Regions from separate parts of the Mesorhizobium sp. M1329 genome, predicted to be linked through region 1. Evidence: predicted binding sites of a transcription regulator. Region 1 holds the regulator's gene; each other region holds the start of a gene.
What was found. The regulator PhoB, encoded in region 1, activates phosphate uptake and scavenging genes when phosphate is short. The targets are predictions, from matches to a motif close to TGTCATNNANCTGTCAT.
Positions count from the first base shown of each region.

Region 2: a site for PhoB is predicted at 3,961-3,977, ahead of NKH21_RS00110 (LTA synthase family protein). Genes of this name have one in related genera too.
Region 3: a site for PhoB is predicted at 4,615-4,631, ahead of NKH21_RS16535 (ceramide glucosyltransferase). Genes of this name have one in related genera too.

Region 1 is NZ_JAMYLN010000020.1:51,419-58,823, forward strand. Features, by position in the region: gene pstC (phosphate ABC transporter permease subunit PstC) at 1-181, shown strand, start outside; gene pstA (phosphate ABC transporter permease PstA) at 185-1,036, shown strand; gene pstB (phosphate ABC transporter ATP-binding protein PstB) at 1,033-1,836, shown strand; gene phoU (phosphate signaling complex protein PhoU) at 1,869-2,576, shown strand; gene phoB (phosphate regulon transcriptional regulator PhoB) at 2,593-3,282, shown strand; gene NKH21_RS20215 (ROK family protein) at 3,292-4,536, opposite strand; gene xylF (D-xylose ABC transporter substrate-binding protein) at 4,823-5,863, shown strand; gene NKH21_RS20225 (sugar ABC transporter permease) at 6,006-7,334, shown strand.
Region 2 is NZ_JAMYLN010000001.1:17,013-24,417, reverse strand. Features, by position in the region: gene rpsR (30S ribosomal protein S18) at 1-107, opposite strand, end outside; gene rpsF (30S ribosomal protein S6) at 107-607, opposite strand; gene NKH21_RS00115 (vWA domain-containing protein) at 1,061-1,963, shown strand; gene NKH21_RS00110 (LTA synthase family protein) at 1,995-3,920, opposite strand; gene fabD (ACP S-malonyltransferase) at 4,168-5,133, shown strand; gene fabG (3-oxoacyl-[acyl-carrier-protein] reductase) at 5,194-5,931, shown strand; gene NKH21_RS00095 (acyl carrier protein) at 6,119-6,355, shown strand; gene fabF (beta-ketoacyl-ACP synthase II) at 6,390-7,405, shown strand, end outside.
Region 3 is NZ_JAMYLN010000014.1:110,149-117,553, reverse strand. Features, by position in the region: gene araD1 (AraD1 family protein) at 1-696, shown strand, start outside; gene NKH21_RS16545 (2'-deoxycytidine 5'-triphosphate deaminase) at 751-1,902, opposite strand; SAM riboswitch at 1,981-2,058, shown strand; gene NKH21_RS16540 (O-succinylhomoserine sulfhydrylase) at 2,129-3,319, shown strand; gene NKH21_RS16535 (ceramide glucosyltransferase) at 3,356-4,510, opposite strand; gene apaG (Co2+/Mg2+ efflux facilitator ApaG/CorD) at 4,739-5,131, shown strand; gene NKH21_RS16525 (Hsp33 family molecular chaperone) at 5,210-6,220, opposite strand; gene argF (ornithine carbamoyltransferase) at 6,383-7,294, opposite strand; gene NKH21_RS16515 (aspartate aminotransferase family protein) at 7,309-7,405, opposite strand, start outside.

The DNA of each region.
Region 1 (7,405 bases):
TCTGTTCGCGCCGGGCACGACCATCTCGGCCACCATCGCCAATGAATTCACCGAAGCCGACGGCGATCTCTACACCTCCTCGCTGGTTTCGCTCGGCCTGATCCTGTTCGTCATCACCTTCCTGATCCTTGCCGCCGCCCGCTATATGCTGATGCGGATCGACGCCCGTACGGGAGCCTGACCGATGTCGACATCCTCATCGCTCCACAGCCGCCGCAAAGCCAGGAATTCGGTGATGATGGCGCTTTGCGTCGTCGCCGCCGGCATCGGGCTTGCCTGGCTGGCGCTCATCCTCGGCGCGCTGGTCTATAAGGGCACGGCCGGGCTTTCGCTTGCGGTCTTCACCGAGATGACGCCACCACCGGGCGAGGCCGGCGGCCTGCTCAATGCCATTGCGGGAAGCCTGCTGATGACGATCATCGCTGTTGTCGTCGGCACGCCGATCGGCGTGCTGGCGGGAACCTACATGGCCGAATATGGACGTTTCTCGCGCATCACCACCGTCGTCCGCTTCATCAACGACATCCTGTTGTCGGCGCCGTCGATCATCATCGGCTTGTTCGTCTATGAGTTGATGGTGCGGCCAATGGGGCATTTCTCGGCCATTGCCGGCGCCGTTGCGCTTGCCATCCTGGTCATTCCGGTGGTCGTGCGCACCACCGAAGACATGCTCAACCTGGTGCCGAACGCATTACGTGAAGCCGGTGCCGCGATCGGCGCGCCGCGCTGGGTGGTGATCCGTTCGGTCGCCTACCGCGCCGCATTATCCGGCATCGTCACCGGCATATTGCTGGCGATAGCGCGCATTTCCGGCGAGACGGCGCCGCTGCTCTTCACCGCGCTCAACAACCAGTTCTGGAGCAGCAATATCAACGCGCCGATGGCCAGCCTGCCGGTGACCATCTTCCAGTTCGCTCTCAGCCCTTACGAGGAATGGCAGCAACTGGCGTGGACCGGCGCACTCATAATCACCCTGACGGTTCTGGGCTTGAGCATCCTCGCCCGCAGCCTTACCGGACGCAGAGAGGACAGATGACACAGATGTTGTCCCCGGACATGACGATGACCGAAACGGTCGCCGAGAAGACGAAGATCGAGGTCAAGAACCTCAACTTCTACTACGGCCAGAGCAAGGCGCTAAAGGACATCAGCCTGTCGCTGCCCGAGCGCAGCGTCACGGCCTTCATTGGGCCTTCGGGCTGCGGGAAATCGACGCTGCTGCGTGTGTTCAACCGCATCTATGAGCTCTACCCGAAACAGACAGCCGAGGGCCAGGTGCTGCTCGACGGCAAAAACATTCTCGACCGGTCGCAGGATCTCAACCTCCTCAGGACCAAGATCGGCATGGTGTTCCAGAAGCCGACGCCGTTCCCGATGTCGATCTACGAGAACATCGCCTTCGGCGTCAGGCTCTACGAAAACCTCGGCAAGTCCGAGATGGACGGCCGCGTCGAACAGGCGTTGAAGCGCGCCGCGCTGTGGAGCGAGGTCAAGGACAAACTCAACGCCAGCGGCTTGAGCCTGTCCGGCGGCCAGCAGCAGCGGCTCTGTATCGCCCGCACCGTGGCCGTGAAGCCGGAAGTCATTCTGCTCGACGAACCGGCGTCCGCACTCGACCCATTGTCGACCGCCAAGATCGAGGAACTGATCGACGAATTGCAAGCCGACTACACGATCGTCATCGTCACCCACAACATGCAGCAGGCGGCGCGCGTGTCGCGCCAGACCGCCTTCATGTATCTGGGTGAACTGGTCGAGTTCGACCGGACCGAGAAGATCTTCACGTCGCCCCGCGAGAAGCGCACGCAGGATTATATCACCGGCCGCTTCGGCTGAGCCGTTCCGATCATGCATATGAGGACAGGACCATGGGCGAACACACAGTCGCTTCTTTCGACGAGGATCTCGAGCAGATCAGCAAGCTGATCCGCGACATGGCCGACCTCGCCGGTTCGATGGTCGGCGGGGCGACCAAGGCCCTGTTGAATTCCGACAACGTGTTGGCGCAACGCGTCGTTTCCGACGACGCCATCATGGATGCGCGTCAACGCGAACTGGACGACCGCGCCATCACCCTGATCGCCAAACGCCAGCCGATGGCCCACGATCTTCGCCATGTGGTCGGAGCGATCCGCATGGCCGGCGACCTCGAACGCATCGGCGACCTTGCCAAGAATATCGCCAAGCGTGTGAGTGCGGTCGGCCTCAGCGTCACGCCGCGCGACTTGTCGCATTCCATCGACGCGATGGCGCAGCTGGTGCTCATCCAGGTGCAGGGCGTCATCGAGGAGTATGCTGCAGGCGATGCGGCCGCGTTGGCCAAGCTGCGTGCCGCCGACGAGCGCATTGACGTCAAATACACGTCCGTGTTCCGCGAGCTATTGACCTACATGATGGAAGATCCGCGCAACATCACCGCTTGCACGCACCTGCTGTTCTGCGCCAAGAATCTGGAGCGGATCGGCGACCATGTCACCAACATCGCCGAAAATGCGTATTATGTGCTGACCGGCGAGCAATTGCCGGTCAATCGTCCGAAGCAGGACGAAACGACAATGTCCGCGCCGGTGACATGATGGGGGTGCCCAGCTGATGATCGCACCACGAGTAATGGTGGTGGAGGACGAGGAGCCGTTGGGTGTGCTGCTCCGCTACAATCTCGAATCCGAAGGCTACCAGGTCGAGGTGGTGACACGCGGCGACGAAGCCGAGATCCGTTTGCAGGAGAATGTGCCCGACCTTCTGGTGCTCGACTGGATGATACCAGCGGTTTCCGGCATCGAGCTCTGCCGCCGGTTGCGGGTGCGCCCCGAAACCGAGCGGCTGCCGATCATCATGCTGACCGCGCGCGGCGAGGAGAGCGACCGGGTGCGCGGTCTTTCGACCGGCGCCGACGACTATCTGGTCAAACCGTTTTCTACACCGGAATTCATGGCCAGGGTCAAGGCGCTGCTGCGCCGCGCCAAGCCGGAAGTGCTGTCCAGCGTGCTGAAGGTCGGCGACATCGTGCTCGATCGCGAATCGCACAGGGTCTATCGCAAGAAGAGCGAGATCAGGCTCGGACCGACCGAATTCCGGCTGCTGGAGTTTATGATGCGGCATCCGGGCCGCGTCTTCTCGCGCAGCCAGTTGCTCGATAATGTCTGGGGCGAGACGATCTACATCGACGAACGCACAGTGGACGTCCATGTCGGCCGGCTGCGCAAAGCCGTCAATAACGGCCGCATGCCGGATGTCATCCGCACCATCCGCGGTGCCGGTTATGCGATCAGGGAAGATTGATCCGCCTGGTCAGGCGACGTTCTTTCGGACGCCGGGCCTCATTTGCGCGCCCGGCGCGAAAATCTCCTGGTCGACGAAGCTTAACGCCCGCATCGCGCAGCCTTCGCGGATCAGCGGCAATTCGTTCGGCTCAGTGTCGAAAGAGATCGAGCCGGAATGCTGGCCGCCGGCGGTCTGTGCGATTGCCTTGCGCAAGGCCGGCTCGATCAGATCGAAGGCGGCGGCACTGGCGCCGACCATCGCGACCGGTGCCGGATCGATCAGCGCGAACAGCGAGCCGAGACCGAAACCCAGCGCTTCGCCGGCCTTGCAGTAGGCCTCGCGTTCCGGCCCATCTTTCTCGCGCGCCCGGGCCGCCAGGGCGCGCATGTCGGCGTCGCTGACGTCGGCGACCGGTTCGCTGTCTTCGCTCATCTGCCTGGCGTTGCGCCAGATGGCGTAGTTGCCGGCATAGGCCTCGATGCAGCCGCGTCGTCCGCAACGGCAGAGCGCGCCGCCTGGACGATGGATCATGTGGCCAAACTCGCCGCCCGAGGAATGCGTGCCGGTGAACAGCTCGCCCTTCAACACTAGCCCCATGCCGATGCCATGCGAAAGCAGGATGGCGATGAAGTCGTCGCGATAGCGGTCCGGCTTGCGCCAGCGCAGAGCCACCGCCATCATATTGCAGTCGTTCTCCACCGTTGCCGGGATGCCGAATTCGTCCTCCAGCATGTCGGCAAAGGCAATGTCGGTCTGCGGCGTGATCGGCGACCACAGCATGGCGCGTGCAGGGGAGTCGGTAATGCCCTGGATAGCTAGGGCGATGCGGGCGACACTGCGGACGTCAAGGTCTGGATCCTCAAGTCGGCGCCGGACGATGGCCATGCATTCGCGGATCAGTTCGTCGCGCGGCATGGTCAGCGTGTCCAGCCGGCGCTGTTCCTCGGCGACCACCTGTCCCGCATAGTCGATAATGGCGGCCGACAGGAAATTCAGCGACAACACCACGGTCAACACCGCCGCAGCTTCCGGGTTGAGGGCGAGGCCGACCTGCGGACGACCGCGTTTCAACGAAACGGGCTCGCTTGCCTTGCTCTCGGCGAGGATGCCTTCCCGTATCAGGTCGGAGGAGATCGCCGATATGGTCGAATGGCTGAGGCCGGTGGTTGCTGCGATCTCAGTACGCGATGGCTGGCCGGCCCGGCGCACCGCCGAGATCACCATCGCCCGGTTGCGCCGGCGCAAATCGTCATGGCGGATTCCGACCGACATCGTTTTGCTTTCCTCCCGGTTGCCGCGGCCGCTCATGAACCGGAAGCCGTCGGTAATGTCCGACAAACAGTGTCGGATGCAGGCAAATAGTGTCAGATGCGGGTGGCGCTGTCATCGTTTATTCCGACGCTCGAAAAAACTCGCAAAGTCATCAAAATCCATCAGAATCGATGTTGACAGCAGCCGGAGATCGGGCCAGTATTTTTTCGAGGCTCGAAAAAATTAGAGCTTCTAAGCTGGTCTTTGAGCCAATTGGTCACGCCGTACGCGGCGCAGGGAGGATATGATGAAGAAATTCACGACCGCCATTCTGGCGGGTGTCGCCATGACGCTGGCGCTGGCGTCGGTGGCGCAGGCTAAAGACAAGGTCATCGGCGTTTCCTGGTCGAACTTCCAGGAAGAGCGCTGGAAGACCGACGAGGCCGCAATGAAGGCGGCCATCGAGGCCGCCGGCGACAAGTATATTTCCGCCGACGCGCAGTCCAACCCCGGCAAGCAGCTCACCGACGTCGAGAGCCTGATCTCGCAGGGCGCCAACGCACTGATCATCCTTGCGCAGGACGCCTCGGCCATCGGGCCGGCCGTGCAGAAGGCGCTGGACGAAGGTATTCCGGTTGTCGGCTACGACCGGCTGATCGAGAACAAGGACGTCTTTTACCTGACCTTTGACAACAAGGAAGTCGGCCGCATGCAGGCCCGCGAAGTGTTCAAGGTGAAGCCGGAAGGCAACTACGTCTTCATCAAGGGCTCGGGTGCCGATCCGAATGCCGATTTCCTGTTTGCCGGTTCGATGGAAGTGCTGAAGGACGCTATCGACAGCGGCAAGATCAAGAATGTCGGCGAGGCCTATACCGACGGCTGGCTGCCGGCCAACGCCCAGAAAAACATGGAACAGTTCCTGACGGCGAACGACAACAAGGTCGATGCAGTGGTCGCGGCCAATGACGGTACTGCCGGCGGCGTCGTCGCAGCATTGACGGCGCAAGGGTTGGCTGGATCTGTTCCGGTCTCGGGCCAGGACGGCGACCACGCCGCGCTGAACCGCATCGCGCTCGGCACACAGACTGTGTCGGTGTGGAAGGATGCGCGCGAGCTCGGCAAGAACGCCGCCGAGATCGCCTCGCAACTGGCCGACGGCAAGCAGATGACCGACATTGCCGGCGTGAAGGATTTCACCACGCCCGGCGGCAATACCGTCAAGTCGCTGTTCCTGACCCCGGTCGCCATCACCAAGGATAACCTCAACGTCGTCATCGACGCCGGCTGGATCAAGAAAGAAGAGGTCTGCGCCGGCGTGGCGGCGGGCACTGTTGCAGTCTGCAACTGAGCCGACGTTTCCGAGACGTCCGAACGCCGCGGCCGCTCGCCGCGGCGTTTTTTCAACAAGAGTTGTTTTTCCGCTTCCGGCGGATAACTTCTAGGCTGCTTCCGGCATCCGCGGCAGACGGCAACCCGGCGGGAGAAACATGATGACCGACACGACTTCCAACACGCCGGTCGACAGCACGGCAGACCGGGCGCGTGAATCCGAGCTCGGCATCGTTGCCCGATTTCTCAAGGCAACCGAACTCGACACGCGCATGCTCGGCATGGTCGGCGCGCTGCTGGTCATCTGGGTCGGGATCCACATACTCTCGGGTGGGCTTTTCCTCACGCCGCGCAATCTCTGGAACTTGTCGGTGCAGACCTCCTCGGTCGCGATCATGGCGACCGGCATGGTGCTGGTCATCGTGATGCGCAACATCGATCTTTCGGTCGGCTCCGTCGAAGGCGTGATCGGCATGGTGATGGGCGTGGCGCAGGCCGAATTCCTCATCCGCGTCATGGAGTTCCAGCTTGGAAATCCCTGGATATGGATCATCGCGCTGGCTGCCGGCGTGGCGCTCGGCCTCCTGATCGGCGCGTTCCAGGGCTTTATCATCGCCTATCTCGAGGTTCCGGCCTTCATCGTGACGCTGGGCGGCCTGCTGGTCTGGCGCGGCATGGCATGGTTGATGACGAGCGGGCGCACCGTCGCGCCGCTCGACGCCACCTTCCAGCTCATGGGCGGCGGGCCGCGTGGCTCGATCGGCGCAACCGCAAGCTGGATCGTCGGCATTCTCGCCTGTGTGGGCGTCGCCTTCATGCTGCTCAACGGCCGGTCGCAGCGCAAGCGGTTCAAATTTCCGCTGCGCCCCGTCTGGGCGGAGACCCTGCTCGGTGTTGTCGCCTGTGCCGCCATCCTCGGCGCTGTCTGGATCGCCAATTCCTATCCCTGGCCGATCGGCATCGTTCGCCAGTACGCCCAGCGGAACGGCATCACCCTCCCCGAAGGCGGGCTGTTCATCGCCCATGGCATCGCCATACCGGTGCTGATCGCTGTCGCAGTCGGCATCGTCATGACCTTCATCACCAAACGCACCCGTTTCGGCCGCTATGTCTTTGCCATTGGCGGCAACCCGGAAGCGGCGGAACTCGCCGGCATCAACACGCGCTGGGTGACCATGAAGGTGTTCATGATCATGGGCGTGCTGGCCGCGATCAGCGCGGCGATTGCTTCGGCCCGCCTCAATGCGTCGACCAATGCGCTGGGGACCCTGGACGAACTCCTGGTCATCGCGGCGGCGGTGATCGGCGGCACGTCGCTCGCCGGCGGCTCCGGCACAGTGCTCGGCGCCATGCTCGGCGCGCTTTTGATGCAGTCGCTGCAATCCGGCATGGTGCTGCTCGGCATCGATTCGCCGCTGCAGAGCATTGTTGTCGGCGCCGTGCTGGTGGTCGCGGTGTGGCTCGATACCGTCTATCGCAAACGGGTCTGAGCATGATCCCGCAAGGTGGAAACCGGTTGTCGGACAAGATCATGCTCAAGCAGGATCTATAGGGAGGAAGA
Region 2 (7,405 bases), on a different contig from region 1:
CGCACGTCCTTGTAGTCGATCTTCGGCGCATTGGCGCCGGAGAATGGGCAAGTCTTGCGGCGACGATGGAAGGGGCGCCGGGTTGGGATCTGATTGATGTCGACCATTATTCTGCGGCTCCTTCAAAGCCTTCGCGCGGACGGCGCGGGCCACGATCGGCACCGCCATCGCCGAAGCTGCGCGGCGGACGATCACCACGGTCCCCGCGATCGCGGTCACCGAATGAGCGCGGGCCACGATCGCCACGGTCGCGATCGCCGAAGCCGCCGCGTTCCGAGCGCTCTTCGCGCTTCTGCATCATTGCCGACGGACCTTCCTCATGCGCATCGACCTTGATGGTCAGGAAACGCAGTACGTCCTCGGACAGGCCCATCTGGCGCTCCATTTCATTGAGCGCGGCCGGCGGGCAGGTGATGTCCATGAGTGTATAATATGCCTTCCGGTTCTTGTTGACCCGGTAGGTGAGGGACTTCAGTCCCCAGTTCTCGACCCGGCCGACGGACCCGCCATTCGCGGTGATGACGCCCTTGTACTGTTCGACAAGCGCATCGACCTGCTGCTGCGAGAGGTCCTGCCGGGCAAGAAACACATGTTCGTATAGAGCCATAGTGTTCGTGCCTTTCTTCGTTTCTCTCCCGGTTCCCGGCGGCAAAAGCCTCTGCAACTTCTCTGACCCGCAATCCTTGCGAAGGCGGGGAAGAAAGGAGCATGACGAGACGGTCGAGAGCGGAGACACGGGAGGCGGAAGCGCTTCTGGCTTCACGCGAAGGTTTAGAAAAACCTCCGGCCCTCCGTTCAGCCCCCAGCAAGGACCGGCAGATTGCGAGCGTCTATACAGGAATTTGACCGCAAAGCAAGGCCAAACCACGGAGCAAACGGCCCTACCGTCCAGAGCGCCACGGGCCTCGAGGCAAGGTTTTACGGATTTTTTGAAACCGGCCCTTAACCACCATGCGAAGTTCCAGCACCGGCGGGCGTGGCGGCAACCCGTCGTTCATCATGCGGATGCAAAACCAAACGGTCTGCGCGAGGTCGGCAGCAAGGCGGTTTGGGGATAAAAATGCTTTTCGACAAATTCTGCCGTTCGAAGAGCGGCAACCTGTTCAAGCAATTGGGCGTCGAATGGAGAGGCTGCGTCGAAGCGCGGCCCGGAACCAACAATGTTTCCGACATTTCGCCCGACCAAAACAAACCGGACACCCTGTTTGTACCCTATTTCGCGCCGGACGATCCAGGTAACGCTAAAAATCCAAACAGCTCCTACGGCAATTCAGCGACCGGCTACAACAATTCCTATCTCGACGATACCGTTATCTCCCTGCTTCCCGGCCTCACCGGCGACATGGCGAAGTACAGTTTTTCGACGATGAAACTGATCAACGACAAGAGAGGCCCGCTGACTATCGGCCCAAACCGGGCCTGCCCGACGCCGATAGTGCCGCTGACCGACGATTTCGACAAGTTGCGTAAGGCCGTCGGTGAGATGATCGAATGGAACGGTTCGGGGACCAATGTTTCGGAAGGCTTGTCATGGGGGATGCGGGTGCTCTCGCCGGAACCGCCTTACAGCGACGGCGCGCCTTTCAGGGCGTCAGGCACGACCAAAACGGTGCTGCTGCTCACAGACGGCGAGAATGTTGTCTATGGCGCGAAGGATACGCCACAGAAGTCGGACTATGGCTCTTACGGATTCCTGGCCTCGGGTCGGTTTGGATCCAGCGACCAGACCGCGGCTGCGCGCAATGTCGACGATTGGACAACCAATGTATGCAACACGTTGAAGAAGCAGGACGTGCAGATCTTCACAGTGCTGCTGCAGGCCGACACCGCAGCCAACCGCAAGCTCTACGAGGCCTGCGCATCGTCGCCGTCGGACTATTACCCGACCAACGACGTCAGTCAGCTCGAAAGCGTCTTCTTGAAGATCGGAAGCTCGATTTCGCAACTGCACTTGACGAACTGAACGACGTCGGCCGCTCTCCCGCCGCCACTGCTCAACTCGTGTGTGCAGCCACTTTGCCTGTTGTTTCAGGGAAAAAATCGGGCGCCGCATGGCGCTTGCCGAACATCATGTCGTATTGCAGCAGACGGAAGTCGCGGATCGCCGGATCGATCTCTTTCTGACGCGACCAATCGGGGGTGGCGTCGCCCCCCGGTGCCAAAAGCAAATTGCGATCGATAACGCGGTAGCGATCCCGCAACTGGCCGAGGAAGCCGGTGTAATAGGGATGACTGATGCCGGCCGTCTTGAGGATATGGTAGGGCAGAAAGGCCGGGCTGACGGCGCCTAGATCCTCGGCCGGGCCGCCGCGGTTCGACCAGACGATCAACGGCGTCTGGTGGTGCAGCAGCATCTGGTCGGCCGCCTCCTTGCGCGGCGCGACATTGTCCTTCAGGAAGCCGGTCTCGACGTAGACCGGCCCAAGCGGCGGCAGATGGTCGCCGAAGAAGGCAATGACGGTCGGCCGCTCGCGTTTCTTCGCCCATTCGATCAGCCGCTCGAGGCCGCGGTCCGCGTCGGAAGAGCCTTCGGCATAGCTCAACAGCGATTCACGCGCCCATTGGCTGATCGGCGCCTGCACCTTGTGGGTCGGATTGTTATAGCGATACGGCTCATATGGTCCGTGGTTCTGCAGGCTGACGGCGAAAAAGAAGACCGGCTCGGCGCTGGTATCGGCCTCGTGGATGATCTCGTCCGTCATAGCTGCGTCCGACGCGAGCGGTCCGCGTTTTTGCATGGGCGGCAACGTTTCCTCGGACTTGAAGTCGTTGAAGCCGAAATCGGCATAGACGGCTCCCCGGTTCCAGAACCAGTTGGTTCCGGGATGGATGGCACGCGCGCGGTAGCCCTGACTTTTCAGGAAGGTCGCCAGCGAGGGGGTCGGTGTCCGCACATATTGCTGGTAGGGAATGCTGCCCGCCGGCAGGAAGGCGTTGGAAAAGCCGGTCAGGGCCTCGAACTCGATGTTGGCCGTCATGCCGCCGAATTCGGGCGAGAACATGTAGCCCGTGCGCAGTGCCCGCACATTGGGGATAGGGTCGGGTGTGATGGTGACGCCGGGCAGCTTGGTCGGATCCCAAAAGGATTCGCTCATGACGACGATGATGTCGGGCTTCTCGGCGGGTACCGAGGCCGTTACCTGCGGTTTGCCTATCGCTTCGATCGCCTTGTCGGAATAGCCGGGCGGCGCCGAGACGTGGGCCATCGGGACGTTCAACGCGAAGGCGAGCGCAAAACCGTTTGAGGCATAGTTTTCCTTCTGGTCCCACATGATCGGGATGATCTGCAGCCGGTCGCGCGTCCACGAGAAAGTGGCATAGTCCATGATGGAGACGAAGAAGGCGATCAGCGGCACCGTCAGCGTCAGCCGGGCAAGGCGGCCCTTGTGGCTGAGTGCCGGGACCCGGCGGCGCCATAGCCGCCAGCCATAGACGAGCAGCGACAGCCCGCCGACGATGCCGATCGCCAGGGCAATGGCGGTTCCCGGGCGATCGCGTACCAGGAGCGGCATCAGTGCCACGATCTGCCGGGAATAGAGGAAATCGGTCGGATAGAGCGGATCGCCGAGATAGAGCGACTTCTGGTGGCCGACGAACGCCAGCGACAATGTCAGCGGCGCGACGATCATCAGGCTCTGATGGCTGCGGCCGAGCACGGCGTCGAGGCCGATGAGGATCAGAGCAAAAATGATGATCGTGGTCCAGCCGGGTTTGAAAGGCTGGAGAAAGAAATCAACGGTGCCGGCAAAGTTGCCGCGCACGATCAGTTCGATGGCAAACACCAGGATGGCCGCAGCCAGCAAGCTGATAAGCCCATAGCGGATGACAGGCCATTTGCGCGCCGGCAGATAGCCGGTCGACGGATCGCCTTCAAGAAACTGGGGCGCCGCCTCGGCTGCGCTCTGCTTGGTCTTTGCCACTTCAATAGTTCCCCGGCCCGCAACAAAAGCGTCACTCGATTGTCATCGAACTGTCACGCAAAGCTTAGCGCCTGCGGCGGAAATAAGAAGAGCCAGCAAACAAATCGTGAGCGGTTTTCATCATGAGTGATCGCCAAAAAGCCTGCCGAAACAGGCACTCGGCCGACATTGCGCGGTCAAGGTTGGGCTTGACTTGGCCGCACGCCTTGCGTCACAGGCAACGAGAACCAGCAGCTGGGAGCCGACTATGGCCATCGCATTCACCTTTCCGGGGCAGGGCAGCCAGGCTGTCGGCATGGGCAAGGACCTCGCCGATACTTTTGTGGAATCACGGCGGATCTTCGAGGAAGTCGACGACGCGCTCGGCGAAAAACTATCGCAGCTGATCTGGGAAGGCCCGGAAGAGATGCTGACGCTGACCGCCAATGCCCAGCCGGCGCTGATGGCGGTGTCACTTGCCGCAGTCCGGGCGCTGGAGGCGCGTGGCTTCTCGCTGAACGGCGAGGTCACCTATGTCGCCGGCCACTCGCTCGGTGAATATTCGGCACTTGCGGCCGCTGGTTTCGTTTCGGTCGCCGACGCCGCCCGGCTGTTGCGTATCCGCGGCAATGCCATGCAGGCGGCTGTACCGGCCGGCGAGGGCGCCATGGCGGCGATCATCGGGCTCGAACAGGCCGACGTCGAGGCCGCTTGCGCAGAGGCCGCCCAAGGCGCCGCCAAAGATCCCGCGCAAGCCTTGGTTTGCCAGATCGCCAATGACAATGGCGGCGGCCAGCTGGTGATCTCCGGTGCCAGGCCGGCGGTCGAACTGGCGGCGAAGCTATGCACGGAGAAGGGCGCCAAGCGGGCGCTGATGCTGCAGGTCTCGGCGCCCTTCCATTCGGCATTGATGAAGCCTGCGGCCGAGATCATGCGGGAGGCGCTGGCCGCCGTGACGAAGAGTGCGCCGGTCGTGCCGCTGGTCTCCAATGTTACGGTGACCCCGACGAGCGATCCCGACGAGATTGCCCGCCGCCTCGTCGAACAGGTGGTCGGGCGCGTGCGCTGGCGCGAAACGGTGGAGTGGTTCGGCAGCAACGGCGTCGGCACACTTTACGAAGTGGGCGCCGGCAAGGTGTTGTCGGGGCTGGCGCGCCGCATCAACCGCGATATTGCCACCGCTGCCATCGGATCCGCGGCGGATGTCGAGGCGGCGCTGGCGAAACTTGCATAATCAACTGGCGATTTGACACCGCTCCATGCGAAGGGTGTTCGCTCAGATCAGGAGGCAAGAATGTTCGAATTGACCGGCCGCAAGGCGCTCGTCACCGGCGCATCGGGGGGCATCGGCGAGGCGATCGCCCGCGTGCTGCATGCCCAGGGCGCCATAGTCGGCCTGCACGGCACACGTATCGAGAAACTGGAAGCGCTGGCCGCCGAACTGGGCGACCGGGTCAAGCTTTTCCCGGCCGATCTTTCCAATCGCGACGACGTCAAGGCGCTCGGCCAGAAGGCGGAGGCCGATCTCGAAGGCGTCGACATCCTCGTCAACAATGCCGGCATCACCAAGGACGGGTTGTTCGTACGCATGTCTGATGCCGACTGGGATAGCGTGCTCGAGGTCAACCTGACCGCCGTGTTCCGGCTGACCCGCGAGCTTACCCATCCGATGATGCGACGCCGCCATGGCCGCATCATCAACATCACCTCAGTGGTTGGCGTCACCGGCAATCCCGGCCAGACCAATTACTGCGCCTCCAAAGCCGGTATGATCGGCTTTTCCAAGTCGCTGGCGCAGGAGATCGCCACCCGCAATATCACCGTCAACTGCGTCGCCCCGGGCTTCATCGAATCGGCGATGACCGCCAAGCTCAACGACAAGCAGAAAGAGGCGATCATGGCGGCGATCCCGACCCGGCGCATGGGCACGGGCGCCGAAGTCGCCTCTGCCGTCGCCTACCTCGCTTCCAATGAGGCAGCCTACGTCACCGGCCAGACCATTCATGTCAATGGCGGCATGGCCATGATCTAACACTTGGGAAAACGCTTCATTCCATCTTGGATGCACGGGATTTTTCGTGTAATGCCGCCCGCAACCCGGCGGTTCGGGCAAAAACCGGTCCTGTTCCGCTGCGTTTCCGGAAGGACCATCTTTCAGCTTGATTAGCGGCATTCTGCCCGCTAACGAAGACAGACAACCAAAAGACGAGGATGCCCAAATGAGTGACACCGCAGAGCGCGTCAAGAAGATCGTCATCGAGCACCTTGGCGTCGATGCCGACAAGGTGACGGAGCAGGCGAGCTTCATCGATGATCTGGGCGCGGACAGCCTCGACACGGTCGAACTTGTCATGGCGTTCGAAGAAGAGTTCGGTGTCGAAATCCCGGACGACGCCGCCGAGACCATCCTGACTGTTGGCGATGCGGTGAAATACATCGACAAGGCCTCCGCCTGACGCTATTTGCAGTCATCACCGGGGAGGACCTGCGATGAGGCGTGTCGTCGTCACGGGCCTTGGGCTGCTTTCGCCGTTCGGCATGGGCTTCGAGCACAGCTGGAAGGAGCTTCTGACCGGCCGCAGCGCAGCCAAGCGCATCACCGAATTCGAGGTGGAAGACCTTGCCTGCAAGGTCGCCCACGTCATTCCGCGCGGTGACGGCTCCAATGCCACTTTCAATCCTGAAGCCGTTCTCGAGCCGAAGGAACTGCGCAAGATCGGCGACTTCATCCTGTACGGGATCGCGGCCGCCGACGAGGCACTCAAGGATTCCGGCTGGCAGCCGAAGACGCATGAGGAACAGTGCGCCACTGGCGTGCTGATCGGTTCGGGCATCGGCGGCATCGAAGGCATCGCCGAGAATGCGATGATCCTCAAGGAACGCGGTCCGCGCCGCATCAGCCCGTTCTTCATTCCCGGCCAGATCATCAACCTCGTCTCCGGTCAGGTCTCGATCCGGCATGGGCTGAAAGGCCCCAACCATGCCGTCGTCACCGCTTGCTCGACCGGTGCGCATGCCATCGGCGATGCCGCCCGGCTGATCATCTGGGGCGATGCCGACGTTATGGTCGCGGGCGGCGCCGAAGCGCCGGTGACGAGGCTCTCGATCGCCGGATTCGCCGCTTGCCGCGCGCTCTCCACCGAGCGCAACGACGCGCCGCAAACGGCCTCACGCCCCTATGATCGCGATCGCGACGGCTTCGTCATGGGAGAGGGCGCCGGTGTTGTCGTGCTCGAGGAACTCGAACACGCCAAGGCCCGCGGCGCCAAGATCTATGCCGAGGTCACCGGCTACGGTCTGACCGGTGACGCCTATCACATCACCGCGCCTGCCGAGGATGGCGACGGCGCTTTCCGTTGCATGACCGCGGCGCTGAACCGGGCGAAGCTGACGCCGGCCGATGTCGACTACATCAACGCGCACGGCACCTCGACCATGGCCGATACGATCGAACTCGGCGCCGTCGAGCGGCTGGTCGGCAACGCCGCCTCGAAGATATCGATGTC
Region 3 (7,405 bases), on a different contig from region 1:
TCGATGCACAAGAAGCTCAGCACGGACGGCGAGGAACAGCTGACCGATTCCATGAAGATGTTCCGCATGGGGCTTGAGGGCGGTAAGCCGGCGAAAGGCCAGATCGGCGTGCAGCCGGAATGGTTCTACAAGGGCAACGGCACCATGGCAGTGGCGCCCGGGGCCGCGCTTATGTCGCCCGCCTTCGCCCAGGACGCCGGGGAGGAGCCGGAAATCGCCGGTATCTATGTGATCGGCGACGACGGCGCCCCGTTCCGCGTCGGCTTCACGCTGTCGAACGAGTTTTCCGACCACGTCACCGAGCGCGTGAACTATCTCTTCCTTGCCCATTCCAAGCTGCGCAACGCTTCGTTCGGCCCGGAGATCCTGATCGGCGATCTGCCGTCCGATATCCGCGGCGCTTCACGTATCCTGCGCGACGGCAAGCTGCTTTGGGAAAAGCCGTTCCTGTCGGGCGAGGCGAACATGTCGCACACCATTGGCAATCTCGAGCATCACCACTTCAAATACTCGGCCTTCCGCCAGCCGGGCGACGTGCATGTGCACATGTTCGGCACGGCGACGCTGTCCTTCGCCGACGGCGTCAGGACCGAGGCCGGCGACGTGTTCGAAATCGAGGCCCCTGATTTCGGCCTGCCTCTGCGCAACCCGCTTGAAATCGAGCAGCCGGTGAAGGTCGCGGTGAAGGCGCTTTGAGGCGTCGATGAAAGCGTGATCTCCCCCCTCGTGGGGGAGATGGCAGTTCCAACCTCAGCGCGCGGCGCGGAAATGCTTGGACAGTTTCAGGCCCTGCGCCTGATAGTTCGAGCCGAGGTCTGTGCCGTAGAGCGCTTGCGGCCGTTTCAGCATGTGCTCGTAGATCAGCCGTCCGACGATCTGGCCGTGGTCGAGGATGAACGGCACTTCGTGGCTGCGTACCTCGAGCACCGCCCGGCTGCCGGTGCCGCCTGACGCCGAATGACCGAAACCCGGGTCGAAGAAACCCGCATAATGGACGCGGAACTCGCCGACCAGCGGATCGAAGGGCGTCATTTCGGCGGCGTAGAGCGGCGGCACATGCACCGCCTCGCGCGACACCAGAATATAGAATTCGTCCGGATCGAGCACCAGTTCGCCGGCGCCGCTCTTGTAGAGCGGCTCCCAGAAATCGACTACATCCTGCGCGGCGCGCTTGTCGACGTCGACCAGGCCGGTGTGGTGCTTGCCGCGATAGCCGACCAGCCCATCCTTGTCGCCGTCGAGGTCGATCGACAGCGCGATGCCGCCGCCTGAGATGTTGGGCGGTTCAGTGGCGACCAGCATCTCGGCGCGGTGCAGTTCGTGCAGGTCGCTTTCCGACAAGAGCGCATTGCCGGTGCGGAACCTGATCTGCGACAGCCGCGAGCCGGTGCGAACGACGATCGGGAAGGTGCGCGGGCTGACCTCCAGATAGAGCGGACCTTCATAGCCGGCGGCGATCTTGTCGAACTCGTGGCCACGGTCGGTCATCACCCGAGTGAAGATATCGAGCCGTCCGGTCGAGCTTTTCGGGTTGGCGGAGGCGGAAATATGCGCGGGCAGCGCCAGGCTTTCGAGCAGCGGCACGATGTAGACGCAGCCGGTTTCCAGCACGGCACCTTCGGCGAGGTTGATCTCGTGCAGCTTCAGCCGGTCGAGCTTGTCGACAACCCTGTGGTCCGGGCCGGGCAAGAAGGAAGCACGCACCCGCCAAGCCTTGTCGCCGAGCCTGAGGTCAAGGCTGGCCGGCTGGATCTGATCGGCATCGAGCGTGCGCGGCGATTTTAGCGCGCCCGTCTGGAACAGCGCGGAAATATCCTGATCGGGAAGAATGCCTGTCTGCCGCAAGGGTCTGGCTCCGTTCGAACGCCGGGCGAGGTCTTGTTCTGTCGCAGGTCCGACCATGGACGCCTTTGGCACCTGCTTGGTACAACCCTCTTAATCATGCCGGCAATTGACGCAAGCGTGGCGCGGGTCTAAAGCTCGTTATCCCGTGGTGATTTGGCCGGTCGGCTTGCAGCCACGTTAAACAAGTCGCTAAAGGACCGTCGGGCCGCAAGGCCATATGGACCGGTTGCGACTTTCGCGACCGGTTTTTTGTTGTTTGGACCAATTTTGGTGTTTGGATAGAATGATGACCAAGAAGCGCGACTGGAAGCCTCAGACCGCACTCGTGCATGCCGGGACGCTGCGTTCCAGCTTCGGCGAGACCTCCGAGGCGATGTATCTCACCCAAGGGTATGTCTACGAGACGGCGCAAGCGGCGGAAGCCCGCTTCAAGGGCGAGGAGCCAGGCTTCATCTATTCGCGTTATGCCAATCCGACCGTCGACATGTTTGAAAAACGCATGTGCGCACTGGAAGGAGCCGAGGACGCGCGCGCCACTGCATCCGGCATGGCGGCGGTGACGGCAGCATTGCTGTGCAGCGCCAAGGCTGGCGACCATATCGTGGCGGCGCGCGCACTGTTCGGCTCCTGCCGCTGGGTGATCGAGACGCTGGCGCCGAAATACGGCATCGAGGCAACGCTGGTCGACGGCACAGACATCGCCAATTGGCAAAAGGCGGTCAAGCCGAACACCAAACTGTTCTTCCTGGAAAGCCCGACCAATCCGACGCTGGAGGTGGTCGACATCGCCGCCGTCGCGGCACTTGCCAATTCGATCGGCGCCAGGCTGATCGTCGACAATGTCTTCGCCACGCCCTTGCAGCAGAAACCCCTGCAGCTCGGCGCCCACATCGTCGTCTACTCCGCGACCAAGCATATTGATGGCCAAGGGCGCTGCCTTGGCGGCATCGTTCTGTCGGACAAGAAGTGGATCGACGAGAACCTGCATGACTATTTCCGCCACACCGGCCCCAGCCTCTCGCCCTTCAATGCCTGGACGCTGCTGAAAGGCCTGGAGACGCTGCCGCTGCGCGTACGCCAGCAGACGGAAAGTGCCGGCCGCATCGCGGATTTCCTCGCCGAGCGCCCGCAAATCGCCCGCGTCATCTATCCCGGTCGCGCCGACCACCCGCAAGCGGCCGTGGTCAAGAAGCAGATGTCGGGCGGCTCGACGCTGATCTGCCTGGATGTGAAGGGCGGCAAGCAGGCGGCCTTTGCCTTCCAGAACGCACTCGAAATCGTGCTCATTTCCAACAATCTCGGCGACGCCAAGAGCCTGATCACCCATCCGGCGACGACGACGCACAAGAACTTGACCGATGAGGCCCGCGCCGAGCTCGGCATCGGACCGGGCACGCTCAGGCTGTCAGTCGGCCTTGAGGACGCCGACGATCTGCTCGAAGACATCCAGCAGGCGCTGAGAGTTGCCGGATAAGGGCTGGACGAACAGAGGCGAGCGGGGACGCGCCGATCAGGCGCCGGACGGGGTCTGTTCCAGCTCCGCGACGGCCTTGCTCTGGATAGTCATCACATTGCCTCGCCAATCGACGGCGCCGCTCAGCCATCCGCGCGCCCAAATGGCGGGAAGCATCAGGTCTCGCGCCATCATCGCCGGGATCGTGCGCAGCGACAGGTGCCATCCCTTGGCCGAGGCCAAGGCGCATTCCGGCAGGTAGGCCGCGACCAGCACGGCGGTGGCGGTGGCCGGCAGGCTGACGCCGGCGTCAGCCGCGGCAACCAGCGCAAGCACCAGCGGCGGTGCCGCGCCGATCAGGATTTCGGGGGCAAAGAACAGTGCAAAGGTGACGCGGCGCAGCCGCGCCCAGCGCGCCTGCCGCGACCAGATCTCGCCAAGCGTGCGCCGGCCGAGCGGCTGTTCGAAGGGCGAGGCGACAAGATTGACCCGCAGTCCGAGCCGGTTGACCAGCTTGGTCGCGGCGGCGTCCTCGGCGATCTCGGCAGCAAGCGCGCGGATGCCACCATTGGCGTCGAGCATGGGCTTGTTCCACAACATGCTCTTGCCCTGGGCGAAGCCGAGGCCGAGCGCCGCTCCAGCGTACTGCCAGCGCGCCTGCAGCGTGTTGAGAAAGGCGCATTCTACCTCCCCCCAGAAGCCGTCCGGCCGCGAGCCGATCGGCGTCGAGCAGACGAGGCCGGTGTCGTGCCGCCACGCCGCCATCAGGTGCTGGACGTAATCGCTCGGCATAAGCACGTTGGAATCGGCAAGGATGACCCAGCGATAATGCGCCGCCTCCCAACCCTTCACACAATTATTGAGTTTCGGATTGCCGCTGATGCGGTCGTCACCGACTAAAAGGCGGGCGCGAATAGCTGGAAAGCGCGCCATTGCGGCGGTGATCGGCTCGACCACCGGGTCGTCGGCATGGGCGACGCAGAAGATGAGTTCGTAGCGCGGCCAGTCGAGGGAGAAGGCGCGCTCCAGCGTCTCTTCGGCAAACGGCTCGACGCCGCGCGCCGGGATGACGATCGATACCGGCGGCGCGTTGGCCGCGGGCGGTGCAATCCTGGCTGGTCGCTTTAGCTTCAGCAAGGCTAACAGGATGCTGGCGAGATTTGAAAGAAGGAGGGCTATGGAAAGGAGAGCGGCTGCGAATGTCGGTTCCATCGAGATCTGGTCACTCCAGAAATGCTGGCCGCATGACGGCCGTTTTCAACAAATCGACAAAACGCTGAGTCGCCCGGCACAAGCCTGCACACCATCATTGTCATGTGTCACTCAAATGACATTGTTTTTCGGCACCTGCGCTTGAGATCGGGCAAGAAGATGCCGCGCATCGTTGACCAAACTGCGCTGAGCATCGAAAGTTCCATCTACATTGCTTTGGAGCAGTTTATGTACAGCGCCGTCACCCGCAACATCGAAGTGCAGGTCAGGCCGTTCTATCTGGAGGATCACTCCGACCCGCCACAAAACCGCTATGTCTGGGGCTACCAGGTGACCATCGACAATCAGTCGGACGACTTCGTGCAGCTTCTGTCGCGCTACTGGCACATTACCGACGGCACCGGCAAGGTCGAGGAAGTGCGCGGCCCCGGGGTCGTCGGCGAGCAACCTGGACTCAACCCCGGCGACAGCTATCAGTATACGTCTGGATGCCCGCTCTCGACCCCGTCCGGCATCATGGTCGGGCACTACACAATGCGCAACAAACGGGGTGAGACCTTCGACGTCGCCATCCCCGCCTTCTCGCTCGATTTGCCGGGCACGCGGCGCACCGTCAATTGACGTTCACTTGGATTCCTCTCCCCGCCTTGCGGGGGCGAGGAAATCCAAGTTCTGCGAAGGCAGCCGCACTGATGCTCGTTATTGAGCCGCTGCAAATTCCGCCGGATCGAAGTCATATTGTTTCGAACAGAATTCGCAGGCCACGTGAATGCTGCCATCCTCGGTGCTGTCCCTGATCTCCTCGGCGGAAAAGCCTTCGAGGATGCCCTGGATCTTCTCCCTCGAGCATGAGCACTGGTCGGCGACCGGCACCCCGCCGAAGACGCGGACGCCATGCTCGTGGAAAAGCCGGTAAAGCAGCCGTTCGGCGCCGATCGTCGGATCGATCAGCTCGGTCGGTTCAATAGTACCAAGCAGCGCCAGCAGCTCCTGCCAGGAATTGTCGGCCGGGTCGTGGATTTCCTCACGCGGATCGCCGTCGCCACCGGGAAAGTCGGGGACGCGCATGCGCTCCGCCGACTGCGGCAGGAATTGTGCCAGCAAGCCACCGGCCCGCCATTGCTCGCGGGCACCGCCGACGCCGGGCGTCAGAAGCTTGGCAACCGAAAGCCGGAGGTCGGTCGGAATCTGCTCCGACTGGCGGAAATAGGTGCGTGCGGCATCTTCCAGCGTGACGCCGTCGAGCTGGACGATGCCCTGGTAGCGTTGCGTGTGGGCGCCCTGGTCGATGGTCAGCGCCAGGACGCCGCTGCCGAGCAGCGTCTGCGGTGACGTCTCGCCGGCAGAAGTCAAAGCCTGCAGCCGGTCGGCATCGAAGCGGGCATAAGCGCGCAGCGCGTGCGGCGTGGAGAAATCCGCGACCAGCATGTCGACCGGCCCGTCGGTGCGGGTCTGCAGAATGAACTTGCCCTCGAACTTCAGCGAAGTTCCGAGCAATACCGTCAGCACACAGGCTTCGGCCAGGAGGCGGGCGACCGGCTCGGGATAGTCGTGGCGGCTGAGAATAGCGTCGAGCATCGGCCCGAGCTGGACGGTGCGGCCGCGCACGTCGAGCGGGCCGACCTCGAACGGCACGACATGGTCGTCGCCGGCGTAGCCGAATTCGCCGAGCTTGGGTTTATGTTCAGCCAATTGATGAGTTTCCAACATGACAAAGCTCCGGGGCGCGGCGATGCCGCCCTCCGGGGCGCATGCGACGAGACGCGCTCGATTTGCGTGATGCGCCTGAGATAGGCACCACCCACTCCCGGATCAAGGCGGCCCGGATCAACGCGGCGCAGATCAGGCCAGCCCGGATCAAGGCGGCCCTTATCAAGCGCCCAGGCACCAGGCCAAGACCGCCTTCTGGGCATGGAGCCGGTTCTCCGCCTCATCGAACACCACAGAATGCGGTCCGTCGATGACCTCGTCGGTAACCTCCTCACCGCGATGCGCCGGCAGACAGTGCATGAACAGCGCGTCAGGCTTGGCTTTCGCCATCAGTGCCGCATTGACCTGGTAGGGTAGGAAGACATTGTGGCCGCGGGCACGGTGCTCCTGGCCCATCGACACCCAGCAGTCGGTGACGATGCAATCGGCCTCGTGAACGGCCTCCTCGGGCGAACGGGTGAATTTCAGCTTGCCGCCATTGGCTTTCGACCAGTCGACATGCTTCTGGGCCGGTTCGCTGCCCTCGGGCACGGCGATGTTCAGCTTGAAGCGGAAGCGCGCAGATGCCTCCAGCAGCGAATGCAGCACGTTGTTGCCGTCGCCGGTCCAGGCGATCGTCTTGCCGGCCACCGGACCACGGTGCTCTTCGAAGGTCATGATGTCGGCCATCAGCTGGCAGGGATGGGTCTCGTCGGTCAGCCCGTTGATGACGGGAACCGTAGCGTTTTCCGTCAGTTCCAGCAGCCGGTCATGCGAGGTGGTGCGGATCATGATGGCATCGACATAGCGTGACAGCACCTTGGCCGTGTCGGCAATGGTCTCCGAGCGGCCAAGCTGCATCTCGGTGCCGGTCAGCATGATCGTCTCGCCACCCAACTGCCGCATGCCGACGTCGAACGACACGCGCGTCCGCGTCGACGGCTTGTCGAAGATCATCGCCAGCACCTTGCCTTCGAGCGGCTTGCTGCGTTCGCCGGCCTTGAGCCTTGCCTTTCGCACAGCTGCGTCGTCGAGCATGAAACGCAGATCGCCTTCGGAAACGGCGGAAAGATCGGTGAAATGGCGAAGGGACATCAGGAATTCCAGGATTACTTCGCTGCGGCAGCGACGATGGCATCCGCCAGGCTCTTGGCGCCGGCACGAATGCGCTCGAGCGCTTCGTGGATCTCGGCGTCGGTGACGGTG